DNA from 3 places in the Ruminococcus sp. RTP21484sp1_RTP21281st1_A8_RTP21281_210402 genome. Region 3 is predicted to be linked to each of the others. Evidence: riboswitches for the same ligand, from Rfam matches in the RefSeq annotation. Region 3 holds a riboswitch; each other region holds the start of a gene.
What was found. Region 3 has a riboswitch for cyclic di-GMP ahead of AB5170_RS06605 (ATP-binding protein). Riboswitches for the same ligand answer to the same signal wherever they lie in the genome.
Positions count from the first base shown of each region.

Region 1: another riboswitch for cyclic di-GMP. It lies ahead of AB5170_RS19440 (transporter substrate-binding domain-containing protein); the one in region 3 lies ahead of AB5170_RS06605 (ATP-binding protein).
Region 2: another riboswitch for cyclic di-GMP. It lies ahead of AB5170_RS13395 (transporter substrate-binding domain-containing protein); the one in region 3 lies ahead of AB5170_RS06605 (ATP-binding protein).

Region 1 is NZ_JBCPGE010000055.1:19,297-26,934, forward strand. It holds gene AB5170_RS19415 (2-hydroxyacyl-CoA dehydratase family protein) at 1-480, opposite strand, end outside; partial or broken gene tnpA (IS200/IS605 family transposase) at 764-1,063, shown strand; gene AB5170_RS19425 (hypothetical protein) at 1,110-1,442, shown strand; gene AB5170_RS19430 (ATP-binding protein) at 1,771-3,024, shown strand; gene AB5170_RS19435 (helix-turn-helix domain-containing protein) at 3,128-3,394, opposite strand; cyclic di-GMP riboswitch class I at 3,809-3,884, shown strand; gene AB5170_RS19440 (transporter substrate-binding domain-containing protein) at 4,059-6,926, shown strand; gene AB5170_RS19445 (transporter substrate-binding domain-containing protein) at 7,001-7,372, shown strand.
Region 2 is NZ_JBCPGE010000027.1:2,217-9,854, reverse strand. It holds gene AB5170_RS13405 (ABC transporter substrate-binding protein) at 1-796, shown strand, start outside; gene AB5170_RS13400 (response regulator) at 802-3,753, shown strand; cyclic di-GMP riboswitch class I at 3,905-3,980, shown strand; gene AB5170_RS13395 (transporter substrate-binding domain-containing protein) at 4,181-7,048, shown strand; gene AB5170_RS13390 (hypothetical protein) at 7,207-7,380, opposite strand; gene AB5170_RS13385 (DUF3786 domain-containing protein) at 7,367-7,638, opposite strand, start outside.
Region 3 is NZ_JBCPGE010000010.1:27,312-34,949, reverse strand. It holds gene AB5170_RS06620 (hypothetical protein) at 84-290, opposite strand; gene AB5170_RS06615 (hypothetical protein) at 358-558, shown strand; cyclic di-GMP riboswitch class I at 633-723, shown strand; partial or broken gene AB5170_RS06610 (DUF6783 domain-containing protein) at 802-936, opposite strand; gene AB5170_RS06605 (ATP-binding protein) at 992-3,373, shown strand; gene AB5170_RS06600 (response regulator) at 3,404-4,210, shown strand; gene AB5170_RS06595 (ThiF family adenylyltransferase) at 4,452-5,207, shown strand; gene AB5170_RS06590 (LytTR family DNA-binding domain-containing protein) at 5,342-6,064, shown strand; gene AB5170_RS06585 (DUF6783 domain-containing protein) at 6,039-6,305, opposite strand; gene AB5170_RS06580 (nucleotide sugar dehydrogenase) at 6,317-7,552, opposite strand.

The sequences.
Region 1 (7,638 bases), on a different contig from region 3:
TAAATACGGAAACGTCATCATATTTCCATCACACGCAAGGTTCGTATAAATCATGCAGTTCGGTTTTGGCAGAATCCCCGTCAGCGCCGCCCCCAGAAACACCCTGTGGTACGAACACATCGTCTCCGGAAATCCTTCTTCCTCCGTTTTCCGAAGAAACGTTTGCTCACACTTCGTTCCCGCCATAAAACAGGACATCGCCTCCACTGAGTACGGCGTCAGCCCTGCCGCCATCACCAGCTCTCCCGGCACAAATATGCTGACCATCGCCGCATTCTCCGGTTCTGACAGCGACTGAATGATATTTTTCATAACCACCCGCGCCACATACTGTCCCGACGACGGCAGCCCCCGATCCGGCAAAAACTGAAGCTTCTTTTCCTGCAGGCGGTATCCCGCAAGAAGCAGCCGACGCGCTTTTTCCGGATCCTTAAGCGCCTGGCTGCTCACCCTATTTCCAAATTTTTCAATTACATCCATTGTTCTTTCTTCCATTCTTTTAAGTTCATTTTTCTGTCATATCGCCCTGATGCAGATGGATATAGTTCCGCGCCTTTGCAGGCAAACGGACATTCTTTATTATAGTCAGTTGGATGGGAATTGTAAATGAAAAGTCTAATCCCCCAGCTATGCTGGGGAGAATGGAATAAGTGGAGACGGTGAGGACAACAAAATAAAGCCTCCTGTGATATGATGAGAATGGTGTCGCAAGCCAAACTCAAAATCAAAGGAGGCGGTCCAAACGGACAATAGAAGTTTATCACATACCCGATGGAAATGCCAGTATCACATAGTATTTATACCGAAATACAGAAAAAGAATTCTGTATGGAAGATTAAGAGAAGATGTGAAGGAAATCATAAGTACATTATGCAAGTACCGAAAAGTGGATATTATAGCGGGTGCAGTATGTAAGGATCATGTACATTTAAGCGTAGCAATTCCGCCGAAAGAAAGTATTTCAGATTTTATGGGATATTTAAAAGGGAAAAGCACGCTAATGATTTACGACAGACATCCAGAGTTGCAAAGAAAATGGGACAAAAGAGAAATGGAATATTAAAGTAGCTGTATTAATTCCATCAGTTTTATTTGGATTAGTACATATTATAGGAATGGATTTTTCCATTATAAGTAGCCTGTTGGTTCTTATTGCTGGAACAATGGTAGGAATAATGTTCTCAATGGTTGCTATTGAAAGTGGTTCTGTTTGGAACAGCGGAATTGTCCATTCACTTTGGAATATTTTAATTATTGGCGGCGGTTTATCAATAAGCGAAAAGGCAGATGAATATTCGGTTATGACATATGTACTTGATTCAAAAGACTTTGTTTTCACTGGTGGAGAATTTGGAATTGAATCATCAATTATTGCACTATTAGGTTATGTTATAGTTACTTTAGCAGCAATATGTATGATTAAGAAAAAAGCAAAAGTGTAATAAGTATCAAAAAACAAAATCCAGTTTGTTGAACTGAATCCGAAAAGCATTAGGGCGCAGAGGAGATAGAATCCTTTGCGTAAAAGACTAACGAACATATTTAATGAAACATCGGAACCATCTTCTTTTTGTTGTCTACCTATAATAACGATTGGAGTAATCGATTATAGACACTGCAATCAAAAAAATCTGAAAATATATTTATCAACATTACATAAAAGTGTGTAGATGCACATAAAATGGGAATACATATTGAAATTCAGGTCGTTCGGTGATAGAATCTCATTACTAAAAAGTGTGCAGATGCACGGAAAGGGGGAGCGTAACGATGGAGATTAAAAGAGACGCTTACCTACAGCAGCTGATCGAGCGAAAAGATAATGGAATGATAAAGGTGATTACCGGCATTCGTAGATGTGGCAAATCCTTTTTGCTGTTTACCATCTTTAAGAGATACTTACTGGAGAACGGCGTTGATGTTGATCATATTATTGAAATTGCATTGGATGGTATTGAGAACGAGGAATTAAGAGATCCCAAGGTATGCTTCAAGTACATCAAGGATGCCATGAAAGACGACGGGAAGTATTATCTCCTTTTGGATGAAGTGCAGTTCATGCCACGATTTGAGGAAGTGCTGAACAGCCTGCTACGCATGAGCAATATTGATGTGTATGTCACCGGAAGTAATTCCAAGTTCCTGTCCAGCGACATTGTGACCGAATTCCGTGGCAGAGGTGATGAGATTAGAATCTACCCTCTCTCCTTTGCAGAGTTTTATTCTGTTTATGACGGCGATTATGATGATGCCTGGGATGACTACATGATCTACGGAGGATTGCCGCAGATCGTAAGTTTCCAGAGCGAACGACAGAAAGCGGACTATCTGAAGAACATCTTTGCAAATGTCTATCTGAAGGATGTTATTGAAAGAAATAAGATTCAGAACGTGGATGAGATTGGGATTCTGGTTGATGTGCTTGCATCTGCAATCGGCGCACCGACCAACCCTTCAAAGATTGCCAATACCTTTGCCAGTGAGCGCCAGATGACTTATGCTAATAAAACCATCTCCAAGCATATCGACCATTTGACAGATGCCTTTTTGATTTCCAAGGCAAGCCGATACGATATTAAGGGCAGAAAGTATATCGGTGCAAATCTGAAATACTACTTTACTGATCTGGGACTGAGAAATGCACGTCTGAATTTCAGACAGCAGGAGCCTACTCATATCATGGAGAACATTGTTTATAACGAGCTGCTGATCCGTGGCTACAATGTTGATGTGGGTGTCGTGGATATCTTCGATAAGGATAAAGAGGGAAAACGTGTTCGCAAGCAGTTGGAGGTTGACTTTGTGGTGAATCAAGGAAACCAGAGATACTATATCCAGGTTGCATATGACATGACTTCGGAAGAAAAACAGACGCAGGAGTTCAATTCTCTGCGTAATATCCCGGACTCTTTCAAGAAGATCGTCATTGTAAATGGCAGCAAAAAGCCTTGGAGAAATGATGAAGGTTTTGTCATCATGGGAATGAAGTATTTCTTGCTGAATGCGAATAGTCTGGAATTTTAAGTCGATTTGAGTTGTTGCTGTGGTGTTGTTCTATTTCAAAAAAGAGTGAAATGATATAAATAAGGCCACGGCTGATTTCATGTTGGAACAGCCGTGGCTCAGTTTATTTTTTTATCCGTATAAACGAGACTGTTCCGCAGATTATGTAGAACAGACAGAGTACGATTCCGATAGTGAGAACATCAGATGCATAATTACCAGAACCACGAACAGGAATATCACCTGATTCCCGGAAGTCTTTCAGCCATTTTGTTAATGTGCTGTATCCGATGCCAAGATTTTCTGCACATCCACGTACTCCGAGATCTTTGTGATCCTGATAGTACTGGACTGCATCAAGTTTAAATTGTTTGTCATGTTGCTTTGCCATATGAGATCCTCCTTCAGCATGCCTCTATTGTATCATGCTTATGTGTATTTGGAATTTTCCAGTCATCACTGGGAAGAATCATGGCGCAGGAAAACCTGCCGTCGCTGATCACACTTGAAAAATATGTACAGCTTTGGGCGTGACATTATCACAGTTTTTTCAGGAAGGTAATTCAGAGAATCTGACAGAAAAACAGAAAGAAGTTTTAAGGATATGGAACAATCTGAGTACAAATGAGCAGGAAACAGTGATGTCAATGCTGCGTGGTCTTCGGAAGTAGAAGAACAGTTTGAGTATATGTATCGGCTGTTCTTTTTTTATTTTTTGTCGTTAAAACGGTAATGTTTTCTTGTGTATACTAGAGCATTAAAGTATAATGAAATCAGTTTTTTTGCATAAGTATTAAAGCTATAATAAGAAAATCGGCAAACCAGATGAAAGTCTGGGACGCAAAGCTACAGGGCCTGTAAAATGGCAGCCAGTTGCATGAAATGAGGTGCACTGTCTGTTTGGCAGTGCTTTTTTATGGTAGAGCACTTGAATAAGTAATACAGAAGCTGTTTGGAAAAATATTGTGAAAAATAGCGGGGAGGTTATTGATAATTAATGAATGTAAAATTAAAATCTGGAAGCAAGCAACTGTAGCCTAGAGGAGGGGAGAAAGATGAAGAAGTGCAAATTAGTACAGAATATAATGAATTTCAAATTTTGTTACATTATATTTTGCACAATTATATGTTTTATTGTTTTATCCGTTCCTACATTTGCCAAAGAAAACTCTGACAATGTTATCTGGGTAGGATCTTTTGAGGAAACTTATAATGTAGTCAATGAAAAGGGAGAAAGAAGCGGCTATGGTTATGAGTATCTTCAAGATATTGCAGGTTATGCAGGATGGACATATAAATACATAACAAGTGATTGGAAAAACTGCTTTACACAGTTGGAAAATGGAGAGATTGATATTCTTGGTGACATTTCCTATACAGACGAACGTGCTGAAAATATGCTTTTTTCCGATATGCCTATGGGGGAAGAGAAATATTACATCTATACGGATGCATCCAATAGGGATCTTACAGCAGGAAATTTGGATTCTTTTGAGGGAAAAAATATTGGTGTGTCTAAAGATAATATAGTGGAGGATGTGCTTAATGAATGGGAATCAAAATATGGTCTGCATACGCAGCATGTCAATGTTTCTAATACCACAGAAATTATGGACAAACTGTCGAAACATGAAATTGACTGCTTCGTTTCGGTAGAAGAATCCCGTTGGGAAGAATCGGATATTTCACCGCTTACAAGTATTGGAGAGACAGAAATCTATTTTGCCATAAATCCCAAACGTCCGGATATCAAAGAAGCACTGGATAGTGCTATGCGCAGAATCAAGGATGACAATCCATTTTACACTGATGATCTCTACAGGCGTTATCTTTCTGCACAGAGCAGCTCGTTTCTTTCAAAAGAAGAAAGGGAGTGGATCGGGCAGCATGGAGCAATCAGGATAGGGTATCTGAATCAGGATGGAGGTATCAGTAGTGTAGATCCATCAACAGGTAAACTGACAGGTGTTATCACAGATTATGTGGATCTTGCCCAAAATTGTCTGCAAGGTCAGACTCTGGAATTTGAATTAAAGGGGTATGATACAAGAAGTGAACTGCTTCAGGCATTGCAGGATAGAAAAATAGACCTGATTTTTCATGCAAACCAGAATCCATACTTTGCAGAAACAAATGGATTTGCTTTGTCGGATACGCTATTGACTCTCAATATGGCAGCAATTACGGCAAAGGATTCTTTTGATGAAAATAAAGAGAATACAGTTGCCGTTGAAAAAGATGATTTTGCATTGAAAGCATATCTTTCATACAATTATCCGCAATGGAAGGTTGTGGAATATGAGACATCAGATGCAGCAGTAAAAGCAATGCAGAAAGGGGAGACGGATTGTATTGTAAGCAATTCAGGTACTGTTTCAGACTATTTGAAAAATGATAAGCTTCATAGTGTTTTCCTGACAAAAGAAGCTGATGTTCCATTTGCTATTCAGCAGGGAGAACCGGTTCTTTTGTCCATTCTGAATAAAACACTGACATCTATGCCTACAACTCAATTTTCAGGTGCAGTAGTTTCGTATAATGCTTCCTCACGAAAAGTTACAGCGAAGGATTTTATTCAGGACAATTTACTGACAGTTTCACTTATCGCTGGAATTTCTTTTTTCGTTGTTCTGTGTATAATTCTTGATTCTTTGAAAAAATCAAAACGTGCGGAAGAAAAATCCAAGAAGTCTGCTGAGCAGGCATTGAAGCTGAATCAGGAGCTTGAAGAAAAACAGCAGGAATTACAAAATGCACTTGTAGAAGCACAGAGTGCCAATAAGGCTAAGACTTCCTTTTTAAATAACATGTCTCATGACATCAGGACACCGATCAATGGCATTATGGGCATGCTTACAATTCTTGAAAAAAGCGGAAATGATGGTGAGCGGGCAAAAGATTGCCTGAATAAAATAAATGAGTCTTCGAAACTGCTATTATCATTGGTAAATGATGTTTTGGATATGGCAAAGTTAGAATCGGATACCGTGGTTTTTGGTGATGAATCCATCAATCTGGATCAGGTATGTAAAGAAATCACGGAGTCGCTATACTTTCAGGCAGAAGAAAAAGGACTTCATGTTATGGGAGAACATGATGATTACAGTGGTATATATGTTTGGAGCAATGCAGTTCATCTGAAAAAAATATTGATGAATCTGTTTACAAACAGTATGAAGTACAATAAGGTGAATGGTTCTATTTACATGAGTATGAGAACGATTGAAAGATCAGAAGATCACATGACATGTGAATTTAAAATAAAAGATAATGGAATTGGAATGTCAGAAGAATTTATAAAAAATGAATTGTTTACTCCATTTGTACAGGCAGATAATTCCCCACGTTCTGATTATAATGGGACAGGTCTGGGAATGCCTATTGTGAAACAACTTGTAGAAAAGATGGGCGGAACCATAACAGTTGAAAGTAAGCTGGGTGAAGGAAGCTGTTTTACTGTAGTACTTCCATTTGAAATTGATACGAATGCACGACCGGAAGAAAAAGAAGATTTCAATGCAGATATATCAGGTGTCCGGATATTATTGGTTGAAGATAATGAGCTGAATGTGGAAATAGCAGAATTTATGCTGACGGAAAATGGAGCTAAAGTAGAAACAGTGAACAATGGGTTAGACGCTGTTCAGCATTTTGAAGCTTCCGAACCGGGAACATACGATGTTATTTTAATGGATGTTATGATGCCGGTGATGGATGGGCTTACTGCCACAAAAACAATAAGATCCCTGGAACGGCAGGATGCAAAAACAATCCCTATCATTGCTATGACTGCAAATGCATTTAGGGAAGATGCAGAAAAGTGTATGGAAGCAGGAATGAACGCACATCTTGCAAAGCCGCTGGATGCGGAAAAAATTAAGCAGACCATATGCGAAGAATTGAGAAGCAGTAGGGACAGGTGAAAATTTATTAAACCAAGAGATTGACAAGGAGATGTATAGAGAAATATATTCGACAGACAGACAGGAGATTTAATATGATTTCGAGAGCAAAGAAATATGTGGCAGTGTTACTGTTTTTTGTATGCGTGTGTATGATATTTTCTCCCCTGATTGCATATGCGGCCGAGGACAGTTCGCAGCATGAAACTGTCAAAGTCGGTTTCTTTGCCATGGATGGTTATCACATGATGGATGAAGAGGGGAACCGCAGCGGTTATGGCTATGATTTCCTTCGGTTGATGGCCCGTTATTGGGATGTAGATTACGAATATGTCGGATACGATCAGAGCTGGGATGATATGCAGCAGATACTTGAAGAGGGCGAGATTGATATGGTAACATCTCCCCGCACAACACCGGACAGAGAAGAAAAAACTAATTTCCAGCTGTGGACTATCCCTGTCTGACATCATTAGCAAAATCAATGCAAGGGGAACATAATTAGGATAAAAGCAGACCGGTGGAGAGCAAAATCTCTGCTGGTTTTATATATGAGATCAAATCAGAGCATGTGAGAAAAAAGAGGTAAAATAGTGGTCAAAGCATCTTGCGTAAATGGCAGTATCTGATGTATAATTTAGAAGAAATCTGACAAAGAAAATAGTGTATCACACATTTCATTTCCCGCTTTTAAATGGGCAGAATAGTTGGATTTTATGATTTGAAAAATTAT
Region 2 (7,638 bases), on a different contig from region 3:
CTACAGCCAGGATGTGAATCTTAAGCTTACGGAATATCTGAAGGATGTGAAACCTGTGATCGAGGAAAACCACATGTATATCCGTATTGCGTCAAATGACTTTTTCTCCGTTTCCAAGGATGTGGTTTCGAAGATGATTTCAGGAGAATACGATGCAGAGCAGGCCTATCAGTCATTTAATTCCCAGCTTCTTGCGGAAGAATTTGCTTCAGAGAATATCGTGCTGGATTCACAGAAATCCTATTCCAACCGTTTTCATAGCAGTGGGGGAAATGCGGCTTATTCGGTTATGGCAAACACTCTGCGTGGTATTTATGGGACGGATGTGCTAATCGCAACCGGAAACAGCTTTACGGGAAACGTGCTGAAAGCTGGATATACAGAAAAAATGGCAAGAGACATGATCATGCCAAACAGTCTTTCGGCATATAGCTGCAGGATAAGCGGGGCAGAACTGACAGAACTGGTCAGAAACTTTGTAGAAGGCTATCAGGGAGGTTTCATTCCCTTTAACCGTGGCTCTCTGCCTGTGGTCAGCGGCATTTCCGTGGAAGTCAAAGAAACGGATGATGGCTATACATTGAGTAAAGTTACAAAAGACGGAAAAAAAGTTCAGGACAAGGATACATTCACGGTAACCTGCCTTGCGATACCAAAACACATGGAAGCCTATCCCACAGATGAGAATATTGCGTTTGAGGGAGAAGACACCTTTGTGAAAGATACCTGGACAGGATATATTTCAGATGGTGATGCCATTCTTGCAGAACCTGAAGACTACATGACTCTGAGGTGAGAAGAATGGATATTAAGAAGCATAACAAAGGCAGAGAAAAGACTGTTAGGAGAAAACGATTCCGGATCGCTGTCTTTACAGCTGTTTTACTGGGAATTGTTCTGATGGTTTTCCGATATTTTGACTTTGTGTCGAAAACTATTTATGAGGAAAGTGTTTCCCATCTGACGGAGGTTTTTCATCAGTCTGATAATATGTTAAGGGAATTGACAGATAAGAACCTGACTTATCTCCATATTTGGGGTGAGAATCTGCAGAATACCTCAAGCGAAGATGAAATCCGTAATTATATAAAGAATGCGCAGGAAGATGCCGGATTTTTGGATTTCTTTTTTCTGTCAGCCGACGGGAACTATAAGATGGTGACAGGGGAAACCGGGTACCTTGGATTACAGGAAAATATTGAAGAGGACATCCGGCAGGGAAATGATGTGATATCAAATGCAGCAGTTCCGGGAAAATCCCAGTTGCTTGTTTTTGCCACTCCCAAGGCTCATGGAAACTATCAGGGATTTGAATATGATGCCATCGCCATTGCTTATGAAAACTCTAATATCGTAGATGTACTGGATATTTCTGCTTTCAATGGAAATGCACAGAGTTTTATTGTTCATCCGGATGGCCGTGTTGTGATCGATCATTCTTCTGAGTTATGGGGGAATGTATATAATTTCTTCGGTGTTCTGAGAGAGCATTCTGATATGTCTGAAAAAGAGGTCAATGAGCTTTCGGAGAAGTTTAAAGCAGGACATACTGGTGCGATGCTGGTAAATCTGGATGGAAGGAACTATTATCTGGTCTATGAAAAATCAGATATTCAGGACTGGGTATTTCTGGGACTTGTACAGGCAGATATTGTCAATGCCAGTATGAACAGCCTGCAGAGCAGTACAATGCTTCTTGTTGGTGCGGTCGTGTTCTGTATTGCTGCTTTTCTTATCAGTCTTATTATTCAAAAAAGCAGGACAAATCTCAGAAGAAAGGATACGGAGATCCGGTACCGGGATGAGCTGTTTCAAAAGCTTTCAATGAACGTGGATGATGTCTTTCTGATGCTGGATGCAAAAACATATCAGGCAGATTACGTCAGCCCAAATGCGGAAAATCTGCTGGGTATTACGGTAGAACAGATTCGTAGAGATATTCGTGTTCTGGGAAAATTGCATCCGGCGGAACATGAAGATCCGGAGAAAAATTATCTGGAAGAAATCAAGGTTCATGAACAGCGAGAATGGGATTTTGAATATGTTCATCAGAAAACAGGGGAAAAACGCTGGTTCCATAATATTGCAATGGGTAGTGAGGTAAATGGAAAAAAGAAATACATCCTGGTTCTGTCGGACCGTACCTCGGACTGGAAAATGAACCAAGCACTTTCTGAGGCAGTCCGTGCGGCGGAGACAGCAAACAGGGCCAAGAGTACCTTCCTTTCCAACATGTCTCACGATATCCGGACACCAATGAATGCGATCATCGGCTTTACCACACTGGCTGTAAGCAATATTGATGATAAAAACAAGGTTCGGGATTATCTGGGAAAGATCCTTTCCTCCAGTAACCATCTGCTTTCCCTGATCAATGATATCCTGGATATGAGCCGGATTGAGAGCGGAAAGATCCATCTGGAAGAAACGGAGGTCAGTCTGTCGGATGTGCTTCATGATCTGAAGACGATCATCAGCGGGCAGATCCATGCGAAACAGCTGGAGCTTTATATGGATGCCATGGATGTGACAAATGAGGATGTCTATTGTGATAAGACACGACTGAATCAGGTGCTGCTGAATCTTTTGTCCAATGCGATCAAGTTTACTCCTGCTGGCGGAACCGTTTCTGTCCGGCTGAAACAGTATCCGGGTCTCCAAAGAGGCAGTGAACTGTACGAGATCCGGGTGAAGGATAACGGAATCGGTATGAGTCAGGAATTTGTACAGAAGATCTTTTCTCCTTTTGAGAGGGAGCGGACTTCCACTGTAAGCAGGACTCAGGGTACAGGACTTGGTATGGCCATCACCAAGAATATTGTGGATATGATGGGCGGCACCATTGAGGTCCGGACAGAGCAGGGGAAAGGTACCGAATTTATCGTCCGACTGCCATTCCGGACTCAGCCTGAGCACCAACGTATAGAGAAGATCATAGAGCTGGAAGGTCTTAAGGCTCTGGTTGTAGATGACGATTTTAATACCTGTGACAGCGTGACAAAAATACTTGTGAGGGTTGGAATGCGTTCGGAATGGACACTTTCCGGTAAGGAGGCTGTTCTGCGTGCACGACAGTCTATGGAGCTTGGGGATGCCTTCCATGCTTATATCATCGACTGGCGACTGCCGGATATGAATGGTATTGAGGTCACCAGACAGATCCGCAGTCTTGGTGACGATACACCGATCATTATTCTGACTGCTTATGACTGGTCAGACATCGAAGTGGAAGCCAGGGCTGCAGGGGTAACTGCATTCTGTGCGAAACCTCTGTTTATGTCTGATATCAGAGATACCCTGATGACTGCCATTGGCCAGAATCAGGCTGAGCAGGAGAATCCTGTTCTTCCGGCGGCAGTCCCAGATTTCAGAGGCAAATGTATATTGCTTGTGGAAGACAATGAGCTGAACAGTGAAATTGCGGTGGAAATCCTTAATGAATATGGCTTCCTGGTGGATACTGCAGAAAATGGGGCAGAGGCAGTAGAGAAGGTCAAGAGGTCGAAACCGGGCGGTTATGATCTGGTGCTGATGGATGTGCAGATGCCGGTAATGAACGGATATGAGGCCACGAAGCAGATCCGTGCCCTTAGGGATCCGGCACTGGCAGGAATCACCATCCTTGCCATGACGGCCAATGCTTTTGACGAGGACAGAAAGAAAGCGTTGGAATGCGGTATGAATGGATTCTTATCCAAGCCAATCGTTATAGAGGAATTGATCAGTACATTACAAAATAATCTGACAGATTAGTAATAAAAACCTGCTAAGAAGTTCGGTTAACAACTTTTTAGCAGGTTTTCAAATTATTTTTAAGCGTTAAAGCGGTGAGGTTTTTCTTGTGTAAAGTGGAGCAAGGGAGTATAATAAAATCAGTTTTTTTGTATAATTTTAAATGCTCTAATATGGAAATCGGCAAAACAGATGAAAGTCTGCGACGCAAAGCTACAGGGCCTGTAAAATGGCAGCCAGTTGCATGAAATGAGATGCGCTGCCTGTTTGGCAGCGTTTTTATCACCCGGGGCATTGCAGAGATGATGGAAATTACACAGCAGCAGTACACAGCAACAGGGATGAATGCACATATTGCAAAACCGATTGATATAAAAACAATACTTGCTGTTTTTGACCTGGTGTTTGGAACATCATAAAACACAAACGGATGAAGGAAATAAAAAATATGGATAAAAGTAGAAAAAAATCAGCCGTACTATTTGCATGTATATTTGTGGTCCTGGGAATGTGGATGATGTTATCGGTACACTGCCAGGCTGCTGAAACGAATAATGATGAAAAACAGCCACAGACCATCCGTGTCGGCTCATTTGAGGATACCTTTAATTATGTCGATAAAAACGGTGTCAGACGAGGTTATGGCTACGAGCTCATGCAGGCTCTGGCAGGTTATACCGGATGGAAATTTGAGCATGTGAAATGTGACTGGTCCAACTGTTTTGATAAGCTTGAAAATGGTGAGATTGATATCATGGGCGATATTTCTTACACCGATGAACGTGCACAGAAGATGCTTTTCCCGGATGAACCCATGGGTGAGGAAAAATATATCCTTTATGCTGATTTATCGGATACGGATATTGGGACGTCTGATTTCAAATCTATGGACGGTAAACGTGTAGGTGTGCTCATGGGTACTGAGCCTGAAATCATGCTGACAGAATGGGAAAATAAGAATGGCATACATACAGAACATGTAAATGTGAATAATAATGATGATGTCGAAAAGAAATTAGCGAATCATGAAATCGATTGTTTTGTATCTCTGGAGGAATCCATCTGGTCTGAACAGGGAATATCATCCGTTACCACGATTGGTAAATCCGGCATATATTTTGTAATAAATAAAGAGCGCAGCGATATCAAGACAGAGTTGGACTGGGCTATGCGTCAGCTGGATCAGGATAGTCCTTTTTTCAAGGCGGATCTGTATAAAAAGTATTTTACGCTTGATTATTGTCAAAGTCTTACAGGCGGAGAAAAGTCCTGGTTGGAAGAACATGATGGTATCCGGATCGGATTTCTGAGTAATGATGCGGCAGTATTTTCTCTGGACGAAGAGACTGGAAAACTTACCGGTATGCTGGCAGAATATTTCTCTTATGCCAAAGACTGTCTGGGAAATCAGACACTGGAATTTAATATACAGGAATATGATGATTATGATGAAATGCTTCAGGCTTTACAAGAACGAGAGATTGACATGATTTTTTATGCTGGCAGGAATCCATATTTTGCAGAAAAAAACGGATATACACTTACAAACACAGCCTGGACCTACAGCCTGATGGCGGTAACAGATGAGGAAAAATTTGATGAGAATAAGGTGTATACTGTAGCTGTGCCCAGGGAAAAATATGCCTTAAAACAGCATATTGCATTCAGTTATCCCCAATGGAAGCTTATAGATTGTGATTCGCTTGACGATGCAGCAGATATGGTCATTCATGAAAAAGCAGACTGTTTCCTCATGGGCGCAAGTCAGGCACTAATATATGATAACAGTCAAAATTTCAAGAGTATTCCACTTACAAAAACAATGGAGGCATGCTTTGCAGTTAGAAGTGGAGAGGGAACCCTCTTATCAATATTGAATAAAACCTTAAAGGCTATGCCGTCTGACATGCTTACAAGTGCACTTGCTATTTATGACAGTACAGCAGATAAGGTAACATTTTTGGATTTTGTAAAAGACAATATGCTTGCTTTTTTTGTTACGGCAGGATTTTTTGTACTCACTATCATTAGTATTATCCTCGTACTTTTACGGAAGGCAAGGAAAGCAGAAGCTGTCGCAAAGCTTGCTGCAAATGATACACAAAAGCTTAATGACAAGTTGGAAATCGCTCTGAAAAAAGCAGAAGAAGCTAATCTGGCAAAGACTCGTTTCCTTAACAATATGTCACATGACATCCGTACTCCTATGAATGCAATTCTGGGCTATGCACAGCTTATGGAGAATGAACTGAAAGGAAAGGATTTGCCTGAAACTTCAGAACATTTAAAAAAACTTCAGCAGTCAGGAAACCTCCTTCTGTCAATCATAAATAATGTACTTGATATGGCTCGGATTGAGAGCGGAAGGATGGAAATTGATGAGAACTATGGACGGATTGAGGATATCCGGCAGACTCTGTTTGAAATATTTGAGGATGAAGCAAAGAAAAAGAATCTTGCTCTTCATTACACAATAAATGTAGAACATGAAAATATACTGACAGATACTACCAAGGTAAAAGAAATATTTGTCAACATCCTGAGTAATGCCGTAAAATATACTCCAGCCGGTGGTTCTGTTATGGTAGATATAGATGAATTACCCTGCGAGGAGCCTGGGTACATGATTGTAAGGACCAGGGTGAGCGATACCGGAATTGGTATGAGCCAGGATTATCTGTCAAAAATTTTCGAAGCATTCACTCGTGAACGAAACACCACGAAGAGCAAAATCACAGGAAGCGGACTTGGAATGTCAATCGTAAAGAAATATGTTGATCTGCTCGGTGGAACAATCGATGTGGAGAGTGAGCTTGGAAAGGGCAGCACTTTTACTGTAACACTAAAACACAGGATAGCGGATGAAAGCTATTATGAAAAAAAACATGCTGAAAATCCAGAATCCTGCAGTGAAATACTTGAGGGAAGGAATATCCTTTTGGCAGAGGACAATGATCTGAATGCAGAGATTGCAGAAGCAATACTTGAGCGTGCAGGTCTTAAAACAGAACGTGTGGAGGATGGTATCCAGTGTGTAAACAGGATAATGCAAATGCCGGTTGGAACATATGATGTGATCCTCATGGATATCCAGATGCCTAAAATGGACGGTTATAAGGCAACACAGGAAATCAGAAATTTACCAGATAAGGACAAGGCGTGTATACCAATCATTGCAATGACAGCAAATGCATTTGAGGAAGATAAGCGGGAGGCTATTGCAGCCGGAATGAATGAACATATAGCAAAGCCAGTCCAGGCTGATAAGCTGCTGTCAATATTATCAGAAGTAATAAGGCAGCAGGAAAAATATTAATTGCATGTTATACTAATGGAGTGCCACTCTGGAAAATTGCATAGGACTTTTTTCTTTAAAGAGTGCTTTAACAATTTAATCTTTGAAAGTACCACGATATAAGAATGGGGAGGATTCCCTCCCCAAAAATATTTTTTCAGAACTTACATAAGTTCCTTTCAGATGCCATGATATGACCGGTATTCCAGGTACATTTCAATCATATTTTTTCTTACTGGAAGGTCTGTTTGTTTGAGAATTTCGCTGATTCCAGTAGCAGAATATCCATTTTTCCATAATAATTCAGCCGCACACTCAATCAGGAGTTGTCTGGATTCTTCACCTTTTTTCATTTCGCATTTCCTCGTTCAGTCTGGAAAACAGATGTGTAAGTGCAAACATAAGCGTTTCATAATGCATGTAATCTAAAGTATTCCTGTCTGCAAGAATTTGAAGACTTGCCGGGAACTCATCATCAGCTTCCCAGAAACGAATGATAATCGGCAAAAAAGGAAAAAGATTTAATTTAAAAGCAACATCTCCTTTTTCCAGTTCCTTTCCGGAAAGTGCTATACAGGCATTACGCAATTCAACGGTTTTTCCGTTAAAAA
Region 3 (7,638 bases):
CAGAACACCTCCATTCAAGTATAGTATACTCAAATGCGTGTCTAATGTCAACACACTGTCATTATATAAGACACATAAATTTGCTAAAATGCATCAAAATCCCTCTGCGTAGCGATCTGCGCATAGCCTTTGTACTCATCATTGCTGCTTTCTGCGTACATGTCGTTCACCATCCCAATCGTAAGAAGATCCAGATCCCGGATGGAGATTCCGAGCTGTACGCAGCGAAGCAGAAACAAGGGTGTGGTCATCGGGCGGTCAGTTGCGTGAAGTTTTTTTAGACTCCACATCCGTCTGGACATTCTATAGATTGAACAGGTGATCCGTACCGGGACAGCAGACATCGGAGAAAAGTATTTGGCTGCAATCCGTAAGGCTGCCAGTGATTACACAAGAGAAATCTTTCATAAGCTGAGAGAACGGGAATACAATCCGGAGCTGATGCGTTTATATGTAGTTGTTGGTGGTGGCTGCTGCATGATTCAGAACTTCGGGGAATATGACAAAGACAGAGTAACGATTGTGCGAGACATCTTCGACTTTGCGAATGGTTCATAAACACAGATTTTCTATCAAAATATTATTGACGCATCGGAAACTTCATGGTATTTTATTTTTGATAAAAAATGGGATTTATTTAAAGGCAAACTTGCTGAAAGGCAGGGACGCAAAGCCAGAAGGGGCTAAAGTCAGAAAGTCTGACCATGTCAGCCGGTTGCTGCTGTTTCCATATATAGAAAAGACGTGAGAACGGAAGCGATTCCGATACCTTTTATACTATATGTATATGGATGTGTGAGTTTAAAAAGATGTAGCAGGGACACTGGCAGGATGTTTGTCAGGTGTCCTTTTTATATGCCAAAATATGTACGAGAACTTGCCGGAGCATGTTCTGGAGCGTGGTTGAAAAAGCATTCCTACAATCTGCGCGCCACATTTTGCAGAAAGCCTTTTTCAAACACGCATCAAACAGAGTGAGGGTTTTTATAAAATGTTATATAAGGAAAATTATGAGGATAAAATATATTCTTTAAACAAGACGGTACCTGGACAAACACAGGATTTATCACAGGCAATACAGAAAACACTGGAAAATAATGGCGGGGTAGGTATGTTGACCGGATATTATGACCAAAATCTGTCTATTCTGTCTGTGAGTAATCTGCTGCTACATAGTATAGGACATACGTTCGATTCTTTTATGAAGCAGACAAAAGGCTCATTGAAGAAATTTTTTTACGGCAAGGATATAAGTATATTGGATCGAGACCGTTTTTTGCAGATCCACGGAGCCGGGGAAGCGCAGATCCTTACAGCGGACGGTACAGTGAATAATGTACGGCTTTATAAAGAGGATGCGACAGATGAAGCAGGCAGACAGATCTGGATTATGTCCGTACAGGTCAACTGGGATCATGTAAATCTGGCACTGATCAATGAGGCTATCCGTTCCGGCTTCTGGTATTTTGACTGTGACGAAAACAGTGAGATTGTGAATGCAAACTGGAGCCATGAGTTCCGAAAAATGCTTGGCTATCATGATACTCTGGATTTTCCGAATAAACTGGAATCCTGGTCAGATCTTCTGCATCCACAGGATAAAGAAAGAGTAATGATGCAGCTTCAGGCGGCAATTGCGGATAAGACGAATCAGGTAAAATACCAGGTAGAGTACCGTATGAGAATGAAGGATCATCAGTACCAGTGGTTTCGGGCATCAGCAGAAGTAATACGCCGGCTGGATGGTTCTGCCAGCAGGATTGCCGGGATTTTTATTAATATTGATGCGGAAAAAAAAGAAATTATGCAGGCACAAAAGTCAGCTGCTTTCCACCGTGCCTTTACGAAAACAGATCTGTGCGAATATTATGTTAACCTGGAGGCAAACACATTTGATACCTTTAAGGTTGAACCGTCCCTGATGACTGTTTTTGAACAGAGTCATACATGGGATGAACTGATCCGGCATTTTGTGGATTCCTATGTTGTGGAAACAGATAAGAAGGCAGTATCCGCTTTTTATGATCGTGGCTATATTGCGGAAAAACTGAAGGGTCTGGAAACCGAATTGTCTTTGGAGTGCCGAATCACTCTGAAGGGAGAAGAACGATGGGTCCGTAATGTGATCATACGTGGCGAGATAGAGGATTCAGAATATGCCATGATTTTTCTGCGGGATATTACGGAGGCAAAGGTAGAGAGCGCACGGCATCTGCAGATGGCAGCGGATAATGCTTCCATGGAGCAGCTGATTCAGAGCATAGTGCGTCTGGTTGACCGTTTTGTTGTCTGTGATCTGGAAAATGACAGATATGAATTCTACAATCTGAATGGACAGATGATATATAAACCTCTGGGCTTCTATCATGATTTTCAGATGCAGGTTCTTGAAAAGTATAAGACACTGGAACCGTTGGAAGCTATAGATATTCTGATAGCCCCGGAAAATATCCGGGAAAATCTGAAAAGCGAAAATGATATTTATAAGTTTGAGTATTGCAGCCTGGATGAAAAGACTTATAAAATCGCTTCTTATATTCCCTTGGAATGGAAGAATGGAAAGCTGGAAAAGGTATTGCTGGCATCCATGGATGTGACACAGGAGAAGAAAGCAGAGATTGAATCCCGTCAGGCACTGAAAGAGGCTTACCGGTCCGCAGAAAATGCAAATCGTGCAAAAACAGAATTCCTTTCCAATATGTCCCATGATATCCGAACACCGATGAATGCCATTGTGGGTCTGACAGCAATCGCCGGAGCAAATATTGAGAGTCAGGACAGAGTTATTGAATGTCTCAGCAAGATTACAGAATCAAGCCGTCATCTGCTTGGGTTGATCAATGAAGTGCTGGATATGGCACGTATTGAAAGTGGAAAAATGACACTGGCACAGGAAGATTTCAATCTGTCAGAGTTGGTGGATAATCTTATTACACTTACGCGACCGGTGCTTGATGAACATAAACATAATTTTGATATACACATTAATCATATTGAACATGAGGATGTCTGCGGTGACAGTCTGAGGATTCAGCAGGTATTTGTGAATCTGATGAGTAATGCGATCAAGTATACACCGGATGGCGGGAATATTACTTTTTCCATAGAGGAAAAGCCAAATGGATTTTCGGAGCTTGGATGCTATGAATTCACGATTGAGGATAATGGAATCGGTATGTCGCCGGAATTCCAGAAAATCATGTTTGATCCCTTCAGCCGCGCAGATGACCATCGGACAACCAGAGTTCAGGGAACTGGTCTGGGAATGGCAATCAGCAGAAATATTGTAAATCTGATGAATGGTAATATTAAAGTGGACAGCACCTTACACAAGGGAACTAAAATTACGGTAACAATTTATCTTGAACTTTAGGAAAAAGAGAAAGAAAAGGATGAAAATCTGATGAATTTGCCGGTTCTGGTTGTGGATGATGATAAGACATGCTGTGAAAGTACAGTTGCGACATTGAAGGAGATTGGAATTACAGGCGAATGGGTCCTCTCCGGCAGAGAAGCCGTTGAGCGCTGCTATGCACGTCATGAGTTAAAAAATGATTACTTTGCTGTTATTTTGGACTGGAAGATGCCGGATATGGATGGCATAGAAACTGCCAGACAGATTCGGAAACGGATAGGGAAGGAGATTACCATCATTGTACTGACATCTTATGAGTTCAGCGAGATTGAAGAAGATGCAAAGGCAGCAGGTGTAGATGCTTTTATTGCAAAACCGTTATTCCGTTCCAGGCTGACCGCTACACTGCGGCAGTTTGTTTCTGACAAAAAAGAAAAAACAGCAAGGAATTATCTGGAGAATCTGTCAGAAGCAGATTACACAGGAAAAAGGATTCTGCTGGTCGAGGATAATGAGTTAAACAGAGAAATTGCAGTGGAAATCCTGCAGATGACAGGGGCAGAAGTTGAGACAGCCGAAAATGGAAAAATTGCAGTTGAAAAAGTGGAGGTTTCTCCAAAAGACCGGTATGACCTTATTTTTATGGATATCCAAATGCCTGTTCTGAATGGTTATCAGGCAACCGCAGCAATTAGAAGCCTCCCCGGTGAAAAAGGAGAACTGCCAATTGTTGCCATGACTGCCAATGCTTTTGCAGAAGATGTACAGCTGGCAAAAAATACAGGTATGAACGGACATATCGCAAAGCCGCTGGATATGAATAAGCTGAGTGATGTTTTGAAAAAATGGCTGTAATGATACTGCGAACGGAGTGAACAGGAACGCTGTAATTTATTTATGTGTAGGCGAAAAAATAATTGACAGAAAAACACAGTCATTATAAAATATTTCCGAAAGGTAATGTGGACAAAAGTCTGGGTGGATAAGCTTCCCAGGCTTTTTATGTGAAGATAGAACAGACCGCAGTTTTCTTATTGAAAGAGAAATGTCTGTTTGAAAGTCTGTTGCCTGTCTTTCATTGAGGAGAGAAAAATTTATGTTAAATCAGTTTTCAAGAACCCAGCTTCTTCTTGGAGAAGAGGGGATGAAGAAGCTTGCCGGTGCCAGAGTGGCAGTATTTGGAATCGGCGGTGTTGGCGGATATGTGTGTGAGGCGTTGGTGAGAAGCGGGGTAGGTGCTTTTGACCTGATCGATGACGATAAGGTATGCCTTACGAATCTGAACCGCCAGATCATAGCAACGCGAAAAACAGTGGGAAAATACAAGACGGATGTTATGAAAGAGCGTATGCTGGAAATCAATCCGGACGTGAAGGTGGAGACACATAAGTGTTTTTTTCTGCCGGAGAATGCAGACGATTTTCCATTTGAAGAATATGATTATATTGTAGATGCAGTAGATACCGTTACTGCAAAAATCTCCCTTGTCATGAAGGCGAAGGAGAAAGGGGTTCCGATCATCAGTTCTATGGGTGCCGGAAACAAACTGGATGCAAGCCAGTTTAAAGTTGCGGACATTTATAAGACTAAGGTCTGCCCTCTTGCCAAGGTTATGCGCCGCGAACTGAAGAAACGTGGCGTCCGTAAGCTGAAAGTGGTTTATTCCGAGGAAATCCCTACAAGACCGATAGAGGATATGTCCATCAGCTGCAGAACCCACTGTATCTGCCCGCCAGGTGCCAAGCACAAATGTACAGAGCGTCGTGATATTCCGGGAAGCGTAGCATTTGTGCCGTCTGTTGCAGGACTGATCATTGCCGGAGAGGTTGTGAAGGATCTTTGCAAGCCTTGAAAGATCCCACAAAGTGGGGAGTGCAGGTAATTGAGGATTATGCTCTGAAACGTGACGATTATGCAGATTTCTCCCCGAGAGGGAACGTTGTGTTATAATAAACTAGTCAAGTACAAGGAGGCTTTGGGAGAGCTTTGGTAAACAGAATTGCCATATGTGACGACGTGGAAGTTGAGCGTTTTGTGCTGAAGCGTCAGTTGATGGTGTACTTTCAGACAAATGGCAGGGAGGCGCAGATCCAGGAATATGAATCTGGAGAGAGCCTCCTTGCAGACATTGAAGAGGGCTATATATGGCCAGATCTGATTTTTCTTGATATTTATATGGGCGATCTGAATGGAATGGACACGGCACGGAAGCTGCGTGACCTGGGAGTAAAAGCGCCTATTGTATTTCTGACTGCTTCACCTGATTTTGCGCTTGAAAGTTATGAGGTAGAAGCATCCGGCTATCTTCTGAAACCTGCAGAAGAGAAGCAGACCACAGCAATTTTAAACAGACTGCTGAAGTCTGAGCTTCGCAGGCGGATTTCAGTGAAATGCAGAAGACAGTATCGTTATCCTTTCGTGGATGAAATTTTATACCTGGAAAGTGACCGCCATACAGTAACCTTACATATGCTGGATGGTTCGGTGCTTGAAACTGCGGAAAAACTTGGGAATCTTGAGAAAAAGATAGAGGATCCCCGTTTTTTGCGTTGCCACCAAAGCTTTCTGGTAAATATGGATCACATTACAGATGTAGAAGAGGAGTTTTTACTCCGAAATGGAGAACGGGTTCCCATTCGCGTGAGAGGACGTAAGGATGTGCTGGATGCTTATAATCACTATTTCAGGATAAAGTCATCCGGCAATTGAAAGAGAGCAATTGCCAGTATGGTGAATAAAAAACGGATTTCATAGACAACAGGCAGGAAACACAGTGATTAAACGGAGCTATTGCTCTCTTGATCGCTATGTTTCCTGCCTGTTTTTGTATGGTGCAGATTGCGGTATATTTTGCTCGAATTCGACCTACGCAGCCCGCTGCGGCGCCCTCATCCGGGCAAAATCTCCCACAAATTGTGATGTACATCTTGCGGAAGCCTTTTTTAGACACGCTTTCGTTTCTTAATCCCTGGAAAACAGATCCCTTGTATAAACCTTTTTCTTCACATCGTCCAGGACCTTGTCATAACGGTTCGCCAGAATACACAGGCTTTTTTCTTTAAACTCTTCCAGATTATTTACAACCTTGCTGCCAAAAAATGTGGAACCGTTTTCCAAATTGGGCTCATAGATGATGACAGTGGCGCCTTTTGCCTTGATCCGTTTCATAACACCCTGAATGCTGCTTTGCCGGAAATTATCGGAATTACTCTTCATAGTGAGGCGGTAGACGCCGATAACCACTTCTTTTTCCAGGCTTGACTGATAAAGGTTGTCCTCATTGTAGTTGTAATAGCCGGCTTTTTGCAGTACCTGATCAGCAATAAAATCCTTTCGGGTACGGTTGCTTTCCACGATTGCGGACATCATATTCTGAGGAACGTCGTTGTAATTGGCAAGAAGCTGTTTGGTGTCCTTAGGCAGGCAGTAGCCGCCGTAGCCAAAGGAAGGATTATTGTAATGAGTTCCGATCCGGGGATCCAGACAGACTCCATTGATAATATCGCGGGTGTTCAGCCCCTTCATTTCCGCGTAAGTATCCAGCTCATTAAAATAGGAAACACGAAGTGCCAGATAGGTGTTGGCAAAAAGTTTTACAGCTTCTGCTTCCGTATATCCCATGAACAAGGTGTCGATATTTTCTTTGAGAGCACCCTCCTGAAGAAGTGCTGCAAAAGTATGAGCTGCTTCTCTGGTGTGCTCATCACAGGAGACAATGATCCTGCTTGGGTAAAGATTGTCGTATAGGGCCTTGGACTCTCTGAGAAATTCCGGGCTGAAAATAATATTGTTATTGTGAAACTTCTTTCGGATAGATTCTGTGTAGCCTACAGGAATCGTAGATTTGATCACAATTGTGGCAGCAGGATTCACCCTTGTGACCAGGCTTAGTACAGCTTCAACAGCGGAAGTGTCGAAATGATTTTTCCTGCTGTCATAGTTGGTGGGGGTGGCCACTACCACAAAATCAGCCTCTGCGTAGGCGGATTCTCCGTCTGAGGTGGCCGTAAGATCCAGTTCCTTTTCCGACAGGTATTTTTCGATATATTCATCTTGGATTGGAGATTTCTTCTGGTTTATCAAAGCAATCTTCTCCGGAATTATGTCAACTGCAACAACATGATTATGCTGAGCCAGCAGTACAGAAATAGAAAGCCCTACATATCCGGTACCTGCGACTGCAATAGATTTATTCATGGTAAGTTCCTTTCTTAAAAAAGTGTGAAATCGGGAAAAAAGAGTTTAAATTTTCACAGTTTGTGCTACAATATATAACACTAATG